3 regions of the Wukongibacter baidiensis genome follow, and region 2 is predicted to be linked to each of the others. Evidence: riboswitches for the same ligand, from Rfam matches in the RefSeq annotation. Region 2 holds a riboswitch; each other region holds the start of a gene.
The links. Region 2 has a riboswitch for cobalamin ahead of R9X47_RS22270 (DUF4430 domain-containing protein). Riboswitches for the same ligand answer to the same signal wherever they lie in the genome.
Positions count from the first base shown of each region.

Region 1: linked by a shared signal. The riboswitch ahead of cobT (nicotinate-nucleotide--dimethylbenzimidazole phosphoribosyltransferase) and the one ahead of R9X47_RS22270 (DUF4430 domain-containing protein) in region 2 are both predicted to bind cobalamin.
Region 3: linked by a shared signal. The riboswitch ahead of R9X47_RS06600 (FecCD family ABC transporter permease) and the one ahead of R9X47_RS22270 (DUF4430 domain-containing protein) in region 2 are both predicted to bind cobalamin.

Region 1 covers NZ_CP138202.1:4,365,008-4,372,068, forward strand. Annotated here, with positions in the region: gene R9X47_RS19660 (Asp23/Gls24 family envelope stress response protein) at 1-403, shown strand, start outside; gene gdhA (NADP-specific glutamate dehydrogenase) at 829-2,181, shown strand; gene R9X47_RS19670 (DUF3870 domain-containing protein) at 2,633-2,965, shown strand; gene R9X47_RS19675 (CoA transferase subunit A) at 3,193-3,846, shown strand; gene R9X47_RS19680 (3-oxoacid CoA-transferase subunit B) at 3,849-4,508, shown strand; cobalamin riboswitch at 4,585-4,796, shown strand; gene cobT (nicotinate-nucleotide--dimethylbenzimidazole phosphoribosyltransferase) at 4,901-5,950, shown strand; gene R9X47_RS19690 (nucleobase:cation symporter-2 family protein) at 6,419-7,061, shown strand, end outside.
Region 2 covers NZ_CP138202.1:4,920,452-4,927,512, forward strand. Annotated here, with positions in the region: gene R9X47_RS22260 (ABC transporter ATP-binding protein) at 1-1,536, shown strand, start outside; gene R9X47_RS22265 (ECF transporter S component) at 1,565-2,191, shown strand; cobalamin riboswitch at 2,284-2,494, shown strand; gene R9X47_RS22270 (DUF4430 domain-containing protein) at 2,695-3,630, shown strand; gene R9X47_RS22275 (S-layer homology domain-containing protein) at 3,641-4,954, shown strand; gene R9X47_RS22280 (Ig-like domain-containing protein) at 4,981-6,012, shown strand; gene R9X47_RS22285 (prenyltransferase/squalene oxidase repeat-containing protein) at 6,164-7,061, shown strand, end outside.
Region 3 covers NZ_CP138202.1:1,402,972-1,410,032, reverse strand. Annotated here, with positions in the region: gene R9X47_RS06610 (HPr family phosphocarrier protein) at 1-207, shown strand, start outside; gene ptsP (phosphoenolpyruvate--protein phosphotransferase) at 225-1,928, shown strand; cobalamin riboswitch at 2,113-2,294, shown strand; gene R9X47_RS06600 (FecCD family ABC transporter permease) at 2,438-3,502, shown strand; gene R9X47_RS06595 (ABC transporter ATP-binding protein) at 3,525-4,280, shown strand; gene R9X47_RS06590 (sirohydrochlorin cobaltochelatase) at 4,300-5,238, shown strand; gene R9X47_RS06585 (ABC transporter substrate-binding protein) at 5,362-6,813, shown strand; gene R9X47_RS06580 (PAS domain-containing sensor histidine kinase) at 6,987-7,061, shown strand, end outside.

The DNA.
Region 1 (7,061 bases), 560 kb from region 2:
ACCCACTTTTGAGCTTAAGAAGGATTTTTCTGGATATTTCATTGATCGACTTAAAATATTTGGAAGGAAAAAGGATAATACCTTGCAAATAGCTGAAAAATCTGTTGTTAGACCGACCTTTAGCTATATGGGTAGATTTACTATATATGATAGAGCTATTGTTCAGATAGTAAGACATGTTATTGAGGATGTTGAAAGTATTTATAAAATAAATAGGATAAAAATAATTAACAATCAATCGGCAATAACAATTAATATCGAATTGGTACTAAAATTTGGATTTAAAATTCCAGACACTATAGCATCTATTCAGAAGCTAATAAAGAGAGAAGTAGAGCATATGACGTCCTTGAATATAACAGCTATAAATATTGTTATAAAAAGTTTACAAATAAATTATTGATAAAATATTTACAAACATTTAACTATGTGTTATAATTCCATTGTAGAAAAGCAGTGGAATTTTTTTATGACACATAGAAAATAATAGCTACATCAGATGTGTAGTTAGATACAATTTTCCCTATGTGTTGAAAAAAGTCAGCCTCGAAGATATTTAAAGAAGAGAAGGCTTTTTTATTTATGAAAAGGGAAAACCTTTTCCCATCAAATTCCAGATTATTCTGAAAATTAATACAAGTTATTACTTTAACAAAGCCAAAAGAGAATTGTTAAAAAAGCAAGCAAAAATCATAATAAGAGGGAATTTGATTATAATAATTATAGTTTAAGTTATCGTTTTCGATAAGATCTGTGATAAAAAGATTTTATTGAATAAAAGTTATATTGAAAAATATGAGGAGGTTTCTTGCAATGACACAGAAAACTATGAACGCTCAGGAGTACATTAATGGAGTTTTAGAAACAGTTAAGCAAAGAAATTCAAGTGAACCAGAATTTTTACAAGCGGTTGAGGAAGTATTAGTTTCATTAGCACCAGTTTTAGAAAAGCACCCAGAGTATATTGATGCTAATCTTTTAGGTAGAATGGTTGAGCCAGAAAGACAAATAGTATTCAGAGTACCATGGGTTGATGACAATGGGAAAGTACAAGTTAACCGTGGAATGAGAGTTCAATTCAACGGAGCAATTGGACCTTACAAAGGTGGTTTAAGATTCCATCCTTCTGTATACCTTGGAATCATTAAATTCTTAGGTTTCGAGCAAATATTCAAAAACTCATTAACTGGACTTCCAATAGGTGGAGGTAAAGGTGGATCAGATTTCGATGCAAGAGGAAAATCTGACGCTGAAATCATGAGATTCTGCCAAAGCTTCATGACTGAGCTTTATAGACACATTGGACCAGATGTTGACGTTCCAGCTGGAGACATCGGTGTTGGTGGAAGAGAAATAGGATATCTATATGGACAATATAGAAGAATCAGAGGAGCATTTGAAAACGGTGTTCTTACAGGTAAGGGCCTACCTTATGGCGGTAGTTTAATTAGACCAGAAGCTACTGGTTTCGGTGTAACATACTTCTGTCAAGAAATGTTAAAGCATGAAGGTGAAACTTTTGAAGGTAAGACAGTAGCTGTATCAGGTTTCGGTAACGTTGCTTGGGGAGCATGCCAAAAAGTTTCTGAATTAGGTGGTAAGGTAGTTACACTTTCAGGACCAGATGGATACATCTACGATCCAGATGGAGTAACTGGAGAAAAGATAGATTACTTAGTTGAAATGTTAAATGAAAATAAAGGTGCTAGAGTTAAAGATTACGCTGATAAATTTGGTGTAGAATTCTTCGCAGGCGAAAAGCCATGGGGAGTTAAAGTTGATATAGTAATGCCATGTGCTATCCAAAATGATATTAAAATAGAAGATGCTAAGAAGATAGTTGCAAATGGAGTTAAGTATGTTCCAGAAGGTGCTAACATGCCTTGTACTAACGAAGCTATTGAATACTTCTTAGAAAATGGAGTAATAGTAGGACCTGCTAAGGCAGCTAATGCTGGTGGAGTTGCTACTTCAGCTCTTGAAATGTCACAAAATAGCATGAGATTAGCATGGACAAGAGAAGAAGTTGATGCTAAGTTACACCAAATCATGATCAACATCCATGACAATGCTATGAAGGCTGCTGAGCAATATGGATTTGGATATAATCTAGTTGCTGGTGCTAATATAGCTGGTTTCTTAAAAGTTGCTGATGCAATGCATGCTCAAGGAGATTACTAAAATTTAATTTAAGACAATACATCTGGAGGGTCCTATAATTGGGGCCCTCTTCTCCTTTTATAAAGCTTAACCTACGCAAGCTTTTTGACGTGTAGAACTATAGATAAACAAAGCTGACTTTAGATATCTTAAGTGGCATATCTTTCTATTGACTGAAAATAGAAAAAAATCTTGAAAAGGTATTATGGCTAGGTTATAATTTAACTAATATATGGAGATTTTTATAAAACAATATTGAGATTAAGAAAATCAAATAATAAGTTGATTGAGACTGCTTTATTTGCCGTAGTGTTGACCTACAGCATTACTTAGTGAATAAAATCCAGTACGATATGAATGATTTTAAAACAATTCATATTAGTATTGGATTTTTTTGTTTTTCTAATGATTTAGGCCTAAGGAAACTATTCAGAGATATGATTTTTAGATGTTTAAAGGAGGTGATGGTAAAATGGAGAAATATGATGAAAATGTAGTTTATTTTATCTCATATGCTAAATTACCAGCTAATACTCCGGCAGCAAATCTTCACGGAGTAGTGGGTTTTGGCCTATTTATTGACGTTGAGAAGGGAGTAATAGTGGATACCAGCTGCACTTTACTTACGGAAGAGGCAAAAATATTCTTAAAGGAAATAATCATAGGTCATGATGTTCATAGTGAAGGGATAACGCCATTAATTGAGAAGGTAAAATTGAAGTATCATGGTTATGCACAGAAGGCTATTTGTGTGATCTTGAAAGATACTTATAACAGATATTTAGAATGGAAAAAAAGTATATAGAAATTGAAATGTAGATTTATAACCCGGATTATTCATGAAAAGTTTGAAAGTGTGCAAGTAATTTTGAATTCTAAGACTTTCATCAAGTTCGAAGGCATACCCAGACGGTACGTCGAGAATTTGATGGAGGTCTTAGAATCAAAAGGACGTAGCAGAGTTTTGAATTTTTCATGAATAATCTGGGTTAATAAGTGGGTTTTATATAAAAAGAAGAGGTGATATTGGATATGAATAAAATACAAGATGTAAACGAGGCTATTTCTTTTATTAAGGATGGTATGACAGTTATGATAGCCGGGTTCATGGGAGTAGGGACTCCTCATAGTATAGTTGACAAGATGATTGAAAAGGGAATTAAAGACTTAACTATTATTTGTACTGACACTGCTAGACCAGACTTTGGGATAGGAAGGCTTATATCTAACAAAATGGCGAAGAAAGTAATAGCTTCGCACATAGGAACAAATGCAGAAACTGGTAGACAGATGAATGAAGGAGAATTAGAAGTTATATTAACTCCTCAAGGAACCTTAGCGGAGCAAATAAGAAGTGGCGGAGCAGGATTAGGAGGCTTCCTAACACCTACAGGCATTGGAACTATAGTAGAAGAAGGTAAGAAAAAACTAGAAATAGAAGGTAAAGAATATATATTAGAACTGCCACTTAGAGCTGATATTGCACTTATACAGGGTGCTAAGGTGGATAAGAAGGGTAATATCTATTATGATTTAGCGGCAAGAAACTTTAACCCATTAATGGCAACGGCAGCAGACCTTGTAATAGTTGAAGCAGATGAAATCGTCGAAGTTGGAGAAATAAACGCAAACGATGTTATGACACCGGGAATATTTGTTGACGTTATCATAGAAGGGAGTAAGTAGATATGGATAAGGCTAAAATGAAAGAGATTATAGCTAAGAGAGTAGCAAAGGAGCTTAATGACGGAGATGTTGTTAACTTAGGGATTGGTTTACCAACAATGGTAGCTAACTATATTCCCGATGGTGTAGAGGTAATACTTCAATCTGAAAATGGATTTCTAGGCATGGGCCCGGCTCCGGCAGAAGGGAATGAAATTGAAAACCTTGTAAATGCTGGAGGTATGCCTGTCACTACGGTAGCAGGAGCAGCCTTTTTCGATAGCGCAGCTTCCTTTGGTATAATCAGAGGTGGTCATGTTGATGCGACGGTGCTTGGGGCATTACAGGTAGATGGAGAAGGAAACTTAGCCAACTGGATGATTCCAGGGAAAATGGTGCCAGGTATGGGTGGCGCTATGGATCTAGTTGTAGGAGCAAAAAATGTTATAGTTGCAATGACCCATACGGCAAAGGGAAATGCCAAAATATTAGAGAAATGTACCCTTCCTCTGACTGCAAAGGGACAGGTTAATTTAATAGTTACTGAAATGGGAGTGATGGAGGTAACTGATAAAGGCTTAGTATTAAAAGAAATAAATTCTGAGTTTACAGTTGAAGAGATTCAGGCTGTGACTGAAGCAGAGTTAATAATCCCCCAGGATTTAAAGAAAATGAATTTGTAGAAAATTCTAAGAAGACTGTTGCAGAAGTTTCTGGTTTCATATAAAATTAAAGTAATTAAGATATAAGTGAATATGGAAAATGTAAAGAAATTTAGGTGCCTTACTTCTATTTTATTTGAAATAATGAAAGAATTAAGGAGAATAGGGAATGAAGTTAAAATCTTCAGCGGACCCACCACTGTAATGGGGAGCCTTTAGACATGATGCCACTGTTTTATACTTAAGACGGGAAGGCGTTTAAGGGTATCGATCCAAAGCCAGGAGACCTGCCTATAATTTGATGATACATGAATGACGGTAAAGTTCATGGTTTGTTTACTATGTAAGCAAACTATGGACTTTTTATTTTTTGCTAATAAAGGATGAGTGTGGAGATAAGGGAGGATTATAAAATGGAACTATTGAGACAAACTTTGGAGAAAATTGGTCCACTTGATGATGAAACTATGGAAAGATCTAGAACTAGAGTTGATAATCTAATAAAACCTAAGGGAAGTCTTGGGAAATTAGAAGAAATAGTTGTGAGGTTATCGGGGATTACTGGAGAGTTATTCCCAAAGGTGGATAATAAAGCCGTAATAGTTATGGCAGGCGATCATGGCGTGTATGAAGAGGGGGTGGCGCCTGATCCTCAAATACTTACAGCAGTTCAAGCTTGTAACTTTCCTAAAGGCATAACGGGAGTATGCGCCTTGGCTAAGCAAGCTAAAGCAGATGTAATTACTGTTGATGTCGGTGTGGCATCAGATCTAAATGAACCGAGGGTTATTAATAGGAAAATAAAATATGGAACTGATAATATGGCCAAGGGACCTGCCATGACAAGGGAGGATGCGATAAAAGCCTTGGAAGTCGGTATTGAAATAGCCGATGATGAGATAAAAAAAGGTAGGAATCTTCTTACTACTGGAGAAATGGGGATAGGAAATACTACTCCGAGTGCTGCTATAGTATCGGTTTTAGGAGGGTATGATCCCCATGAGATTGCTGGAAGGGGAGCGGGATTGCCGGTAGAAAGACTAGTTCATAAGGCAAATGTAATCAAAAAGGCTATTGAAACTAATAAACCGGATATGAAGGATGGAATAGATGTTTTATCCAAGGTAGGTGGATTTGAAATCGGTGCTATGGCCGGGGTTATGCTTGCGGGAGCTGGTAATAGAGTGCCTGTGGTGGTGGATGGCTTTATAGCCACAGCAGCTGCATTGATTGCTTGCACCATAGAGCCAAAGGTAAAAAACTACTTGTTTGCTTCCCATGTCTCTATGGAAAAGGGTGCAGCTAAAGCTTCAGAACTTCTAGGGCTAGAGCCAATGTTAAATATGGGTATGAGATTAGGAGAAGGTACTGGGGCTGTTCTGACATTTAACATAATTGAGTCTGCTGTCTATATGAATAGGGAAATGATTACCTTTGAAGAGGCAGGAATAATAAGAAATTGATAATAATCAGTGGTTATAGTTCAATTTTATCGAGTTGCTATAAAAAGTGTTACATTTATAGTAACTCTTTTTTTGATAAATTGTATATATTTAACAAATTATAAAAAACATACAATGATTAGAGGGAGGGACAATTTCCTTAAAAAAATCTTTGTATAATATTTACATATATGCAAGACAATAAAACAATTTATATAGATAAAAATGAGGTTATAGACAGAAAAAAATAAGAAAACATTGTCATTGTATTAACAATGTCCATTTGGCTGTAAGGTTATTTATGAAATAACCATAAAGGGAAAAAAATAAAAATATAGAAAACAATGAATAGTTTGATTTTTATAAAAATATTAAAACTAAAAAAAGGTGGTGGATGAAATAGTTTAAACTTGATAATCAGAGTTAATGAGTTTTGCCTTTGATTGGATTTTCTTTACAAAATAATCTCAAACAATAGGGGGAAAGAAAATGGAAGATAGCAGAAAGATTAAATCTAGCTCGGAAATTATTTATAAGATTGATGACAAACCACCTATTCAGATTAGTATTCTTTTGGCATTTCAACATATCATGGCGGCTTTTGGAGGTATAGTTGCGGTACCTTTAGTGGTAGGTGGGGTATTAGGCTTGCCGATAAATGATTTGGCCTTTCTTGTTAGTGCAGCGTTATTTGCTGCAGGAATTGCTACATTTATCCAAGCTAAGGGTATTGGAAAAGTAGGAGCAAGAGTTGCTTGCGTAATGGGAACTGACTTTACCTTTGTTGGACCTTCTATAGCTGTTGGATCAACAATGGGTCTACCAGGAATATTTGGAGCAACGATATTAGGTTCATTTGTAGAAATTATTCTTAGTCGTTTCATTAAACCACTGAGGAGATTTTTTCCTCCAATAGTTACAGGTACAGTTGTAATGCTAATAGGCCTTACTTTGCTTCCTGTATCAATAGACTGGGCAGCCGGTGGATACGGAGCTCCTGACTATGGTAGTTTAACTAATGTTGCTGTATCGGTATCGGTTATGGTTGTAATTATGATGTTGAATAGATATGCTAAGGGGATATTCAGTTCAGCAGCGGTTATCCTAGGATTAATTTTTGGTTATATAATAT
Region 2 (7,061 bases):
AATGCAGAAGAGCCAGCCCTCAATAACATAGACCTCACTATAAATGAAGGAGAGTTCATACTACTTCTAGGGAAATCCGGATCGGGTAAATCAACATTAGGGCGAGTGTTCAATAAAATAGTACCGGAATTCCATGGTGGTAAAATTGGTGGAATTATAAATGGAACAAAGGAAGTTGGAATGGTATTTCAAGACCCTGAAAAGCAATTGGTTATGGATAAGGTCGAGAGGGAGCTTGCCTTTGGCCTTGAAAATTTAGGTATTAAACCTGACCTGATGAGAAAAAGGATTATGGAGACCTTAAGCTTTCTAAATATGTGGGAGATAAGGGACAAAAAAACCTTTGAACTTTCAGGGGGGCAGAAACAAAAAACTGCTGTAGGTGCTACAATTGCAATGGGATATAGGTTCTTAGTATTAGATGAACCTACATCACAACTTGATCCCGTAGCAGCAGAAGAAATATTGAATATATTGAAAAGGTTAAATGAAGAATTGGGATATACTATCATTTTAATTGAGCAAAGGATAGATAGATGCTTTCATTTGGCCGATAGAGTATTATTTATGGATAAGGCGAGACTAGTTTTTGATGGAAATCCTGAGGAGTTTGCCTTTTGGTGTAATTCGAGGGATATGAAATTTTTACCCTCAATGTCAGACCTATTTGTAAAACTAGAACACGACACTATACCACTTACGGTAAAAGATGGGAGAAAAAAGCTCAAGGAATTAGGTTATTACGGAAGTAATCAAGAATTAGAAAAAAATAAAAGAGATATTTTAAATGAAAAAGAAATAATAAATATCAAAAAAGTAAGTTATACATATGAAAATGGAAAAGAGGCCCTTAAAAATTTAGATTTGAAAATTGATAAGGGAGAGATATTAGGGATAATGGGTGAGAATGGTGGAGGTAAGTCCACCTTGCTGAAAAATATATCTGGGATATTAAAGCCTACAAAAGGGAAGTTGATTGTAGGAGGCGAAGTCGGATTTCTTTCTCAAAATCCCAACGATTATTTATTCAATGATACAGTCTATGAAGAACTTAAATATACATTAGATAATAAAAACATTAAAGATGATGGTAGAATAGAAAGGGTTTTGAAGGATTTAAATATCTATAAGTATATAGATAGAAATCCAAGGGATTTAAGCGGTGGTGAAAGGCAAAGAGTTGCCCTTGCTTCTATACTAGTAATGGAACCGGATATATTGCTTTTAGATGAACCAACTAGAGGATTGGACAAGGACTTAAAGGATAGATTGGGAGAGATAGCTCTTCAGCTCAAAGGGAGAGGGAAAACTATTATAATAGTAACCCATGATGTAGAATTCTTAGGAAAGTATGCAGATAAAGTTGGCCTTATTTTTGATGGGAGTATAGCCCAGATAGGTTGTAAGTATGATGTTTTAACAACAGGTATATACTATTCAACTCAGATCAATAAACTTTTTTCTGGAAATGTTGATGGAATTCTAACTTTAGATGATGCCTTGAACTTGTTTAAGAAAGAACAGGCTGCAAGTTAATCTGGATTTAAAGAAGGTGATACTAAATATGAACTATGGCATAGTTTCATCCATAATAATTTTAGCTTCTTTTTGCTTTGTTTTTATATCCTATGAGAAAAAGAAGACTTCTGTAAAGGAAATATCCCTTATTGCAACCTTAGCAGGACTAGCAGGTGTGTCTAGGGTCCCCTTTGCTGCGCTAGCTAATGTACAGCCGACTACCTTTTTAGTAATAATTTCTGGATATGTGTTTGGACCGGGATTTGGATTTATGGTAGGGGCTATAGCAACTCTTGTTTCAAACAGCTTTTTAGGTCATGGTCCGTGGAGTCCATGGCAAATGGTGGCCTGGGGGCTTGCTGGGTTTAGTGGTGGAATGCTAAAGAAGATAATGAAAAAGCCTCATAGATTAAAATTAAGTATATTTGCTTTTGTATGGGGATTTCTATTTGGATACATCATGAATCTATGGCATTGGCTGTTTTTTGTATATCCATTAAGTTTCAAAAGTTTTATAGCTATATATATTAGATCCTTCTATTTTGATTTAATGCATGCCATTGGAAATTTTGTATTTACATACTTTTTAGGTAAGGACTTTATAAATATACTTGTAAGATTCAAGGATAGGATAAGTTACAGTGAAATACCACCTGAGAAAATAATTGAATAATTCGAGTTTAATTGTAGAAAACACTTGAAATAAAAGTGGGATATTTTATAATGAATATATAAGAACTACGTAATCAAGTTTATTACAATAAAAATTTAAAATAGTGTTATGGTTTGGGAAAAGGGTGAAATGCCCTTGCTGTAGTCGTAGCTGTAACCAGGGATGAGAGTCAAATTATGCCACTGTCCAAGAATTTTGTTAGCGAGAAGATGTTTGAGTTAATAAGGTTCTGTGAGAGGATGGGAAGGCTTGACTTAAAGATGATCTGGGAGCCAGAAGACCTATCATAGCATGATTTAATTAACCTCCGACTAGAGGGATTAAATATATATGTAATTGCGGTATAGTTTTCTTTTATATCTGAATTTATGTATATTTTTAACCTTTTCCTAATAGGAGAAGGTTTTTCTATTGAGGTTATTTCTCGAAGGGAAATGCGACTAAAGCGAAGGGGTTCTACGTTCTTGAGTTCTTACTTCATTAAATTTTGGAGGTGAAATAATATGAAAAAACTATTATTTCCATTACTGATTATTTGCATATTCACATTAGTGGGTTGCAGTGAAGAAACTGTTTTAGAAAATGCTAAGGTAAATGTAATTATCTCAAAGAATTTTGGGGATGAAGAACTAACGAGTAAAGAGATAAGTGTTTTAGAAGAGTCTAGTGTAATGGAAGTTATGGAAGGTAATTTTGATATAGAAACTGCCTATGGAGGAGGATTTATAAACGGAATTGATGGTTTGAAATCAGGTTTTACTGGAGTTAAAGATAAGAAGAAAGTTGATTGGTTCTATTATGTAAATGGGATAGTAGCTGAGGTTGGAGCAAATGAATACTACCTGGGGCCAAATGATCTTGTAATATGGGATTATCATGACTGGAGCAAAAGCATTTATCTTTCTAGCATAATTGGAGCCTATCCTTTGAATTTTATAAATGGACATGGAGAAGGAAACCTAAAAACAGAAATTCTTATAAGTCAGGATTATGAAAAAGAAGGTAATGGGTTATTTGAATTTTTGAAGGCAGAAGGTCTTGAAAGTATCGAGACAAAGGGGTTAAAGGAAGAAGAACTAGAAAATGGAGAAATAAATTCAATTGTAATTGGAACGTGGAATGAAATATCGCAGTTTGACTACATAAAAGACGTCTATGAAAATGGGAAAAAAGCTGGTCTGTTTTTTAAGCTCGGTGAAAATATAACAGCCTTAGATGCAAAAGGCGAGATTTCCAATGTATATGAAAAGGGAGCGGTAATAACTTCTATAACTAAGGAGTATGGATTAAATGGAACCCTTTGGCTAATTACTGGTAATGATGAAGCCTCTATAAAAAGGGCAACTAGACTACTTTATGAAGAACCGGAAAAGATTAAGGGAAAATTTTCTGTGATTGTAGCGGATGATGATGTAATAAGCATTCCAACAAAAAAATAGGAGGGATTATATGAAAAGGTTTATTAGTTTTGTTCTTATCTTTGTTCTATTATTTTCAAGTATATCATTTGGACTAGAACTAAAAGATACAGCAGAGTATTTGAAAAACCAGGATTTAGACGAGTGGGGAATTTTAGCCTTGTATTCAAAGGGTGAAGATGTCAAAGGAATATCATTAGAGAGAATTGATTCAAAGGTTACTACAGACTATGAGGCTTATATCATGGGAGCCTTAGCTCAAGGTAAAGATATACCTAAGGAAATCGAGATAATCAAGAATAGCCAACTAAGCAATGGGAAGTTTGCCGATTTTATAGATGCTACGGGTGAAGACTTGATAAATGCTCATGTATGGGGGATTATATCACTTTATTCAGCAGGTGTAGAAGAATTTGATAAGGAAAAGGCACTCCAGTGGTTAAAGGAAAATCAGAATGAAGACGGGGGATTTCCAGTATATACTGGGGATTCAGATTCTGATTTAGATATGACTGCTATGGGAATCGTGGCCTATAAAGCATTAGGTCTTAACAAGGAATCAGAGGAAGTGAAGAATGCTCTTAGGTTTATAGATAAAAATATAAGTAAAAGGGAAAACTGTGAAAGCCTTGCATGGAACATCATGTCAAGGATAAGCGTAGGGGAAAAAGTAGACAAAGAATTATATGATAAGCTGATGACATATAAGCTCGATGACGGATCCTTTAAGCATATAAAATCAATGACTAAAGGAAGCTATATAGCAACTTGGCATAGTCTTTTAGCTAGAGTTGACTATATGAATAAGGTATCTATATTTGATAAATTACATAATGCGAATAAATCTGTAAAATTTAAGGATTTAAGTGAAAGTGATTATGGATATGATGAAATAGTAACTCTTGTTAACAAGAATGTAGTATCAGGTTATCCAGATGGAAGCTTTAAACCGAATAATGAGGTTAAAAGATCAGAATTTGCTAAGTTTTTAATCTACGGACTAGGCATGCAGGATGAAATATCAATAACTACAAATGAGTTCAATGATTTAGAAGGTCATTGGGCAAATAAAATTGTTGCCTTAGCAGTAAAGAATGAATATATAAAAGGAATTGATAATGGAAAGTTTGCTCCGGAGGATAAGATAACAGGAGCACAGGTTGCTACTATGCTTGTAAGGGCTAAGGGTTTAGAAAATGAGGCTAAAGAGATACAAGGTGAAAAATGGTATGAGGGTTATGTAGAGATAGCTGAGAAATATAATATGCTCTATGATAATTTTGACCCAAATAGTAATGCAACAAGAGCTCAATGTGCAGTATCTATATCAAAATTAAGTAAATAAATTACTTACTCATGAGGAGGATTACTATGAAAAAAAGAATGCTGGGTTTATTAATTGTATTTTCCATGATATTTAGTTTTGCTCCATTAGTTAATAGTGACTTAGAGGCTTATGCAGATAATAGCGGTAAGGAAATTCGTGTAAGAGTAGAAGGAAAGACTACGAATCTGCATGATAGTTTTATTACATTAACTGATGAAGAGACAGGACTGGATTTACTAAAGGAAGCAGTAGGAGAAGCAAGTATAGAAGGTTCAAATGGTGATTATGGATATTACATAACTGGAATATTAGGAGAGAGTGGAGAAAGTACAAGCGAATACTCTTCATCTTGGGGATACTATGTAGTATCTAACGGTGAAACTGAAATCCCAATGACAGCTATTGACAACCTACAATTAGATAATGTAGATGAGCTTATATTTTACATAACTGCATCTGGGCCTAACTGGGAGCAACTTACATTTGTACCTAAGGTAGAAGTAGGAAATGAAGGAAATGATACGTTAATAGTAGTAAATAAAATAGTAACTGATTGGTCTACGGGGGGAACAAGCCATGAGCCTGTAGAGGGAGCTACTGTATATATAGAAAATGTTGGAGAATATACAACCGATGTTGATGGTAAGGTAGTAGTAGATCTAGAAACCGGTGAATATTCTGTAGAGGTATTTAAAAATGGAGATTATCCGGAATTAGTAAGAGACGTATTTGTAATCATTGTAGAAGACAAGTTTAATGAAGATGACAGTGATTATGATCTATGGGAATCAGAAAATACTGATGTAGCATCAAATAAGACATGGAATATAGTTTTCAATATGGAAATTGAGAAGGATTCTCTTCAGGATAGCATAATAGTAGTAGATTCTGAAAGAAATATTGTTACCGGAGAAGTTGAAGTAGATTCTAATAATAAAACTGTATTAGTAAAGGCTCCAGAAGGTGGATATGATGCTGGAGAAACATATACATTGTATATAAAGAATCAAATTCAATCCATTGATGGAAAAACATTAAAAGCGTCGTTGAGAATGCCTTTTACTATCGCTGAATAATATATGGGGCTGTCTCATAAAAGTATCTCATGAGCTCAGTCCCGGGGTGTTTCAGAATGAGTGGAGTTCAAGATTTTGAAATTCATCATTGTGGGACACCTCATTTTAATATGTAATGGACTTAGAGAGTATAGAAGAAAGGATAGGAAAAATGAATAATAAGTTAAGGAAATCATTATTTTTTATTTTAATAATCAGTATGTTTTTTACAATAAACACTTCTTTTGCAGCTAGCAGCAAAGATGATGAAGAATTGATAGAGGATGCTTTAGAAGATCTATTAGATTACTATGAAGACGATGAAGAGTATAGCTTTAGGGAAGCAATTGGATTAAATTATTCTAGTGAAAACCTGGACAAGGAAATCAAAAGTATAGCTAAAAACTTTGAATTAAGTGATGAAGAGGCTGCATCAGATTATGCTGGAAATATAATCGGCATTATTGCTTCTGGAGAAAATCCAGAAGACTACGATAGCGAAGATCACGTAGAACTGCTTGTAGATTCTCAAGAGAAAAGTGGAAAGTTCATTGTAAATGCTGGTGATGATCATCCAGCTACTTTAGCTTGGAGTATAATAGCATTAGACATGGCAGAGGCGAAGTATGATGAAGAAGATGCTATCACAGCTCTATTAGATGAACAAAATAAAGATGGTGGATTTACTTCCAATCCCGATGTGGATACAGCGGCAATGGTAATAACTGCTCTTGCAAATCATAAAGATATAGATGGAGTAGAGGATGCTATAGATGAAGCCCTCGAATTTATTAAATCAAATCAGTTAGACTCAGGAGGATTTCCCTTTATGGGCTCTGATAACCCCTATTCAGTATCCTGTGTTATACAAGCTCTTATTGCCAATGATATAGATCCTTTATCTGAAGAGTGGCATGAAAATGGAAATAGTTTGTTGGATGCGCTTTTAGACTTTAAAGAAGATGATCATTTTGAATATAAGACTAAATGGGGGAGTGAAACAAACTCTGCTACTGAGCAAGCATTTATAGCTCTTGCAGACCTGTATAGAGGTGAGTCCATGTATCAGA
Region 3 (7,061 bases), 2.9 Mb from region 2:
ATCTTCGTCAAAACAGCATCACAGTTTAATTCAGGGATTAATATTGAATTTAATGGCTCATCATTAAATGCAAAATCTATAATGAACATATTGAGCTTAGGGCTTAAAAAAGGTGATGAAATAAAAATCATAGTTAACGGTACAGATGAAGAAGAAGCTATTGAAACTCTAGTTAAGCTTATTGAATCAAAGTTTGGCGAAGCATAAAAAAAGGGGGAGTTACAGTGAATGGTACAGGCGCATCTCCAGGAATAGCATTGGGTAAGGTTCTAATAATACAAAATGAAGAATTAGTTGTTGAAAAAAAACAGGTAGAAAGTGTAGCAAATGAGAAAAATAGATTTTCTAAAGCTATTGAAAAATCAAAAATAGAATTATCAAAGATTAGAGACAAAGCTATGAAAGAATTCGGATCAGAAAAGGCTGCTATATTTGATGCACATTTACTGGTTCTAGAAGATCCAGAACTAATTTCAAACACCATAAATAAGATTGAAGCTGAAGGACTAAATGCAGAATACAGCTTTAAAGAAATAATAAATCAATTTGTAACTATTTTCGAATCTATGGATAACGATTATATGAGAGAAAGAGCTGCAGACATTAGAGATGTATCCGACAGAGTGCTTAGAAATCTACTAGGTATTAATGTAATAGACCTATCGGTTTTAGATGAAGAGGTTATATTAGTCTCAAATGACCTAACTCCATCAGAAACAGCAACTATGGATAAAGAAAAAGTATTAGGTTTTCTTACAAACATTGGGGGGAGAACATCCCATACTGCTATAATGGCTAGATCCCTGGAAATACCTGCTATTGTTGGGCTAAAGAATATCACCGAGATTCTAAAGAATGGAGATTTTGTAGTCTTCAACGGTGAAATGGGTGAAGTTTTAATTAATCCTGAGGAGAAAGATATTAATTATTATAGGGATTTAAAAGAGAAATATGAAGAAGAAAAGAAAGAATTAGAATCATTAAAGGGACAAGCCAGCATAACGATGGACGGAAGAGAAGTAGAACTAGCTGGAAATATCGGAACTCCAAAGGATGTAAAGGGACTTTTAAGAAATGACGCTGAGGGAGTAGGCCTGTACAGAACAGAGTTTATATATATGGATAGAGACTCTCTACCGACTGAAGAAGAACAGTTTAATGCATATAAAGAAGTTCTAGAGTCGATTAATCCGAAACCAGCGGTAATAAGAACCTTAGATATAGGTGGAGATAAGGAACTTTCATATTTGAAATTTGATGAAGAGATGAATCCATTCTTAGGATATAGAGCTATAAGACTTTGCTTAGACAGACAAGATATATTTAAGACGCAATTAAGAGCATTACTGAGAGCCAGCATATACGGAAACCTAAAGATTATGTTCCCTATGATTTCGAGTTTAGAAGAGCTGTTGGAAGCGAAGAAAGTACTTGAAGGAGTAAAAAAAGATTTAACTAAAGAGGAAATAGACTTTTCCTCAGATATAGAAGTAGGAATGATGATTGAAGTTCCTTCTGCTGCGATTGCCAGTGATATTTTGGCAAAACATGTAGACTTCTTTAGTATTGGAACTAATGATCTGATTCAGTATACTACAGCAGTAGATAGAATGAATGAAAAGATTCACCACCTATATAATCCATTTAATCCAGCTGTTTTAAGGCTTATAAAGATGGTAATAGATAATGGGCATAAAGAAGGTATTTGGGTTGGAATGTGTGGAGAAATGGCAGGAGATAAAAGAATGATACCTATACTTCTTGGACTAGGGTTGGATGAATTCAGCATGAGCCCAATATCAATACTTCCGGCAAGGAAGTTAATTAAATCATTAAAATATGAAGAAGTGAAGCCGTTTGCAAATAAAGTAATGAGTTTAGATAGTGCTAAAGAGATTGAAGCGTTTATAAAAGAAACCTTTGCGTAACTCATATTAATACACTACGGGGCTGAACTTTTGAGATTTATTTATGAGACAGCCCCATTTTCATAAGTCGAAAATTTCGATAATAAATATTATGTAGTTTATATATCTTTAAATTTAAAATATTCTATTGTCTATATATGTTAATTGTGTTACAATGAAATCGGATAAGATATAGTCAATTTAATAAGTGTAATTATACATGGGTGCCTTGCTAAGCAAGGGTAAAAGGGAAGTTTGGTGAAAAACCAACGCAGCCCCCGCTACTGTAAATACTACTAATAAATCATTAGGCCACTATAATAATAGGAAGGCGATTTATTGGGATGACGTATGAGCCAGGAAACCTGCCTGTGTAATAGAGTAATTAATGCTTCGGGTGGGGAGTTATTGATGTATGTGTTCAACTAGTACATTATTAAAATCTAGCCGATAGGCTAGGTTTTTTATTGTTTTTGATTAGAAATTAGCCTTAAAAAGATGCAGAAAAGCTATTTAATCTAGGAGGTTATATGGACCAAGCTAGCTCAATTTTAATAAATCAGGTTAAACTTAAGAGAAGAAAATATATAAGTATAGGAATATTACTTTTCTTAACATTAATATCAATAGCCCTTATATCAATAAGCATTGGAAAGGCACATATTTCTATAAAAGATATTATAAACATAATAGCAGGAAAGCTTACAGCTAATCAGTCCTTATATAGTCATATAAAGCCATATAAGGTAGCCATTGTTTGGGATATAAGATTACCAAGGATACTAATAGGAGTAATAGTTGGAACGGGACTTGCAGTTGCTGGTACAGTGTTTCAATCATTACTAATGAATCCTTTAGCTGATCCATACACTATTGGAGTGTCGACGGGGGCTGCCTTCGGTGCGTCCCTTATCATATATATAAATCTTTTTATATCAAGTATTCAGATTCCTATAAGCCCCTTTGCTTTTTTAGGAGCATTTATAACACTATTATTAGTTCTAAAGATAGCTAATAGAGGTGGAATTATAAATTCCAGCAACTTAATTATAGCTGGTATCATCGTAAGTTCTATACTTTCAGCAGGAATTAGTTTTTTAAAAAATGCTGCTGGTGAACAAGTTTCAGCTATTATATTCTGGTTGATGGGAAGTCTTGCATCTAGAACTTGGAGCCATGTTCTAATTTCGTATCCAATTATATTGATAGCTATTATAGTATGTACTTATTATTCAGATGACTTAAACTTACTTTGTCTAGGTGAAAAGGATGCAAGAGGACTTGGTGTAGATATTGATAAGATGAGAAAGATATTTTTGATAATGGGAGCAATGATCACGGCTGTATGTGTATCAGTAAGTGGTATTATTGGCTTTATAGGATTAATTATCCCACACTTACTAAGATTTTCAGTTACCTCCGATAATAGAGCTCTTATTCCATTATCAGGACTACTTGGGGGCGTTATACTAGTCTCCGCAGATAATATATCAAGAATAATGTTTCAGACTGAGATTCCAGTTGGAGTGTTAACAACCCTGTTAGGTGGACCGTTTTTCATTTACATCTTTATAAAGAAAAACAAGATAATATAATTCATAAATAAAGGTGGACTATATGTTTAAAGTAGAAAGTGTATATTTTAGCTATGGTAATAAGAAAATACTGCAGGATATAAATTTTGGAATAAAAGAAGGGACATTTCTATCCATAATAGGCCAAAATGGATCAGGAAAAACTACCTTGATAAACTTGCTAAATGGAATGAATACAGATTATTCTGGCAGTGTTAAATACTTAGATAGAGATTTATCCAGCTACAAAGTAACTGAAAGATCTAAGAATTTTTCAATTATAAGTCAAAAGAATGGGATAGATTTTCCCTTTACATGTATGGAAGTCGTAATGATGGGTAGAAATCCATATAAAAATAGATTGAACTCCTTAAGCGAAAAGGATTTAGAGTTAGTTATTGATGTTATGAAGAAAACAAATACCTTAAAGTTTGCAAACTCATTGGTTACTGAAATCAGTGGAGGAGAGTTTCAAAGAATTATTTTGGCCAGGGCTTTAGCTCAAAATCCTAGGGTACTTTTTTTAGATGAAGCATTTTCCGCCATGGATATATCCTACAAAATCAACGCAATAAAACTTATTAAAAGACTTGTTAAAGAAGAAGGCTTAACCGTTGTTTCCATCATGCATGACATAAATATAGCCTATAATTTTAGCGATGAAGTATGTGCCTTGAAACTAGGCAGATTGCACGGGTTTGGCAAACCTGACGAATTCATCACTGAGGAATTTATCTACGATGTTTTTAACATTGAGGTAGAAAAGGTTGATAAAAAAGGCTTTTTTGTTAAGGTATAAAAAATTAGGAGGAACTTAAATGAAAAAAACTATGGCTTTACTTTTATGTGCTATACTAGTAATTGGTTCTCTCGTTGGATGTGCTGCTAAAACTGAAGCTTCACCAACGACAAATACTAAAGAACAAGAAAATAAAGAAGCAGGTGATAAGAAAGTGGAAAAGGACCCAAATAAAAAAGCAATTGTTGTTGTTAGCTTCGGAACAAGCTATGCTGACACAAGAAAGGTTACCATTGAAGCTTGTGAAGAGAAGATTACTAAGGCTTTTCCAGAATACGATGTTAGAAGAGCATTTACTTCACAAATAATTATAAATAAGCTAAAGGAAAGAGATAATATCCTAGTGGATAATCCAACAGAAGCTTTAACAAAACTAAAAAATGAAGGATTTTCTGAGGTATATATTCAGCCCTTACATGTTATAAACGGTTCTGAATATGATGATATAGTTGCAGAAGCCAGTGAATTTGAAGACGCATTTGATAAGCTAGTACTTGGTAGGCCTCTACTAACTAGTGTAGAAGATTATAGAAAGGTTGTTCAAGCCTTAGCTGAAGAAATGCCAGAAAGATCAGAGAAAGAAGCAGTTGTATTTATGGGACACGGTACTCACCACGATGCCAACGCAGCATATGCTTGCCTAGACTATGTGTTTGAAGATGAAGGACAAAACAATGTATTTGTTGGTACAGTTGAAGGATTCCCAACTATAGAAACAGTTATCAAAGGTCTTGAAAAGAAAAATATAGAAAAAGTAACACTTATGCCACTAATGCTTGTTGCCGGTGATCATGCTCAAAATGATATGGCTGGAGATGAAGAAGATTCTTGGAAAATAATCCTTAAAGGAAAGGGATATGAAGTCGAAACAATTCTTCGTGGACTAGGTGAGTTCCCTAAGATACAAGACTTATATATAGAACATTTAAAGACTGCTATGGCAGGAGAATCTCACTAGCATTTACCTAAAGGCTTAGTATTAAATTATACTAAGCCTTTAGGCATTAAATGTTATTCGTAAAAATTATGACTCATTATAATTATTACTTCAGGTAGTGTATCGTAGAAAGGGGCGAAGAGAGTGTTTCATAAGAAAGCCATTATATTTATTTCTATCTTAGCATTGTTAGTATCCTTAGCAGGGTGTGCTAAGGATAAAAGTGAAGTAGTTCAAACCGACAAACAAGAAGTTAAAAGTGAAGAATTTGCCATAAGCTTTATTGATGATATGGGTGAAGAAATAAAACTTAAAGAACCATGTGAAAAAATTATTTCGCTATATTCTGCTCACACAGAAAACCTATTTACCCTAGGGCTTGAAAATGAAATTATAGGTGTAGGTAAGTCTGACATATATCCAGTAGATGCCATTGAAAAGGATATTTATGATTATAAATCTGACCCAGAAAAAATTATTGCTGCAGAGCCGGACTTAGTATTGATAAGACCCTTTATAAATAGAAAGGTGCCAGACTTTGTAGAAACATTGAAAAGAGCTGGAATAACTGTAGTATCCCTTTATCCAGAAAAGTTTGAGGAATTTGATAACTACATCATGAAATTGGCGAGTTTAACAGGCAAAACTGAAAAAGCCTCGGAACTACTAACGAAATTTCACAGTGATATCAAAGCAATAAATGAAACCACTAAAGATATTGATGATAAAATGACCGTTTACTTCGAATCATCAGAAAATGGATATAAGACTGTAACTACTGACTCAATGCCAGCTAAAGCTATAGAATATGCTGGTGGAATAAATATAGCCAGTGATGTAAAGCCGATTAAAGAGGGAAGCTCTATAGCCCCATATGGTGTAGAAAAACTATTAGAAAATGCGGAAAAGATAGATGTTTTTGTATCACAAAGAGGAGTTATGAATGCTGGTGGTAATTATCACTCGATTGTTATTAGACCTGGTTTTGATACACTCAAGGCTGTTCAAAATGACAGGGTCTATGTTATAAATCAAAAAATGATTTCAAGTCCTACCTTTAGGTATTATAAAGGGGTAAGGGAAATAGCTAGGATGATGTATCCCGACATTTTTGATAATATAGAGGAATATAGTACAGAGAATAAAATAACTAGAAGAGAAATGGCAGAAGTAGCTGTGAAGTATAAACATAAAGAGATGTATGTACCAAGCTCAAAATACTATAAAAGCTCTCATAAAGGTCATACCTATGGATATTTTCAAGATGTAAAATATACTGAAGAATACTTCGATTACGTTGAAACAGCTGTTATGTCTGGTTATATGAGTGGATTTAAAGATGGAGATAAAGAGTACTTCTATCCAGACAGGACTATAACAAGAGATGAACTCGCAAAGATAATATTTGTAATGGGAGATTACAAGGGCAAAGATGAAAACAAAGAAGTCCTAGATATAGATAAAGCTGAAAATAGAAGAATAATACAAATTCTTGTGGATAACGGAGTCTTCCAATGTAAAGATGGATATTTTAATCCTAAGGAAGAAGTCACTGGTAATGAAGTTATAGATGTATTAAAAAAACTAAGTAAATAGCCCTTTCGAGGGCTATTTTTTTTATCATATTGATATGATGATGTTATAGGGGGCAAGGAAATATAAAATAAAACGACAAAATTTGCCAATTTATAAAGAAGGAACTCTCCAATATATGTAGAAACTTATAAAAATTAGATACATGTATATTATTATCAAGGGGGATATATAGGGTGATAGAAATAGATGATTCGATTGAAAAGGAATTAGTAAAATGTAAGGGAGATAATGTTGGAATAAACTATAAA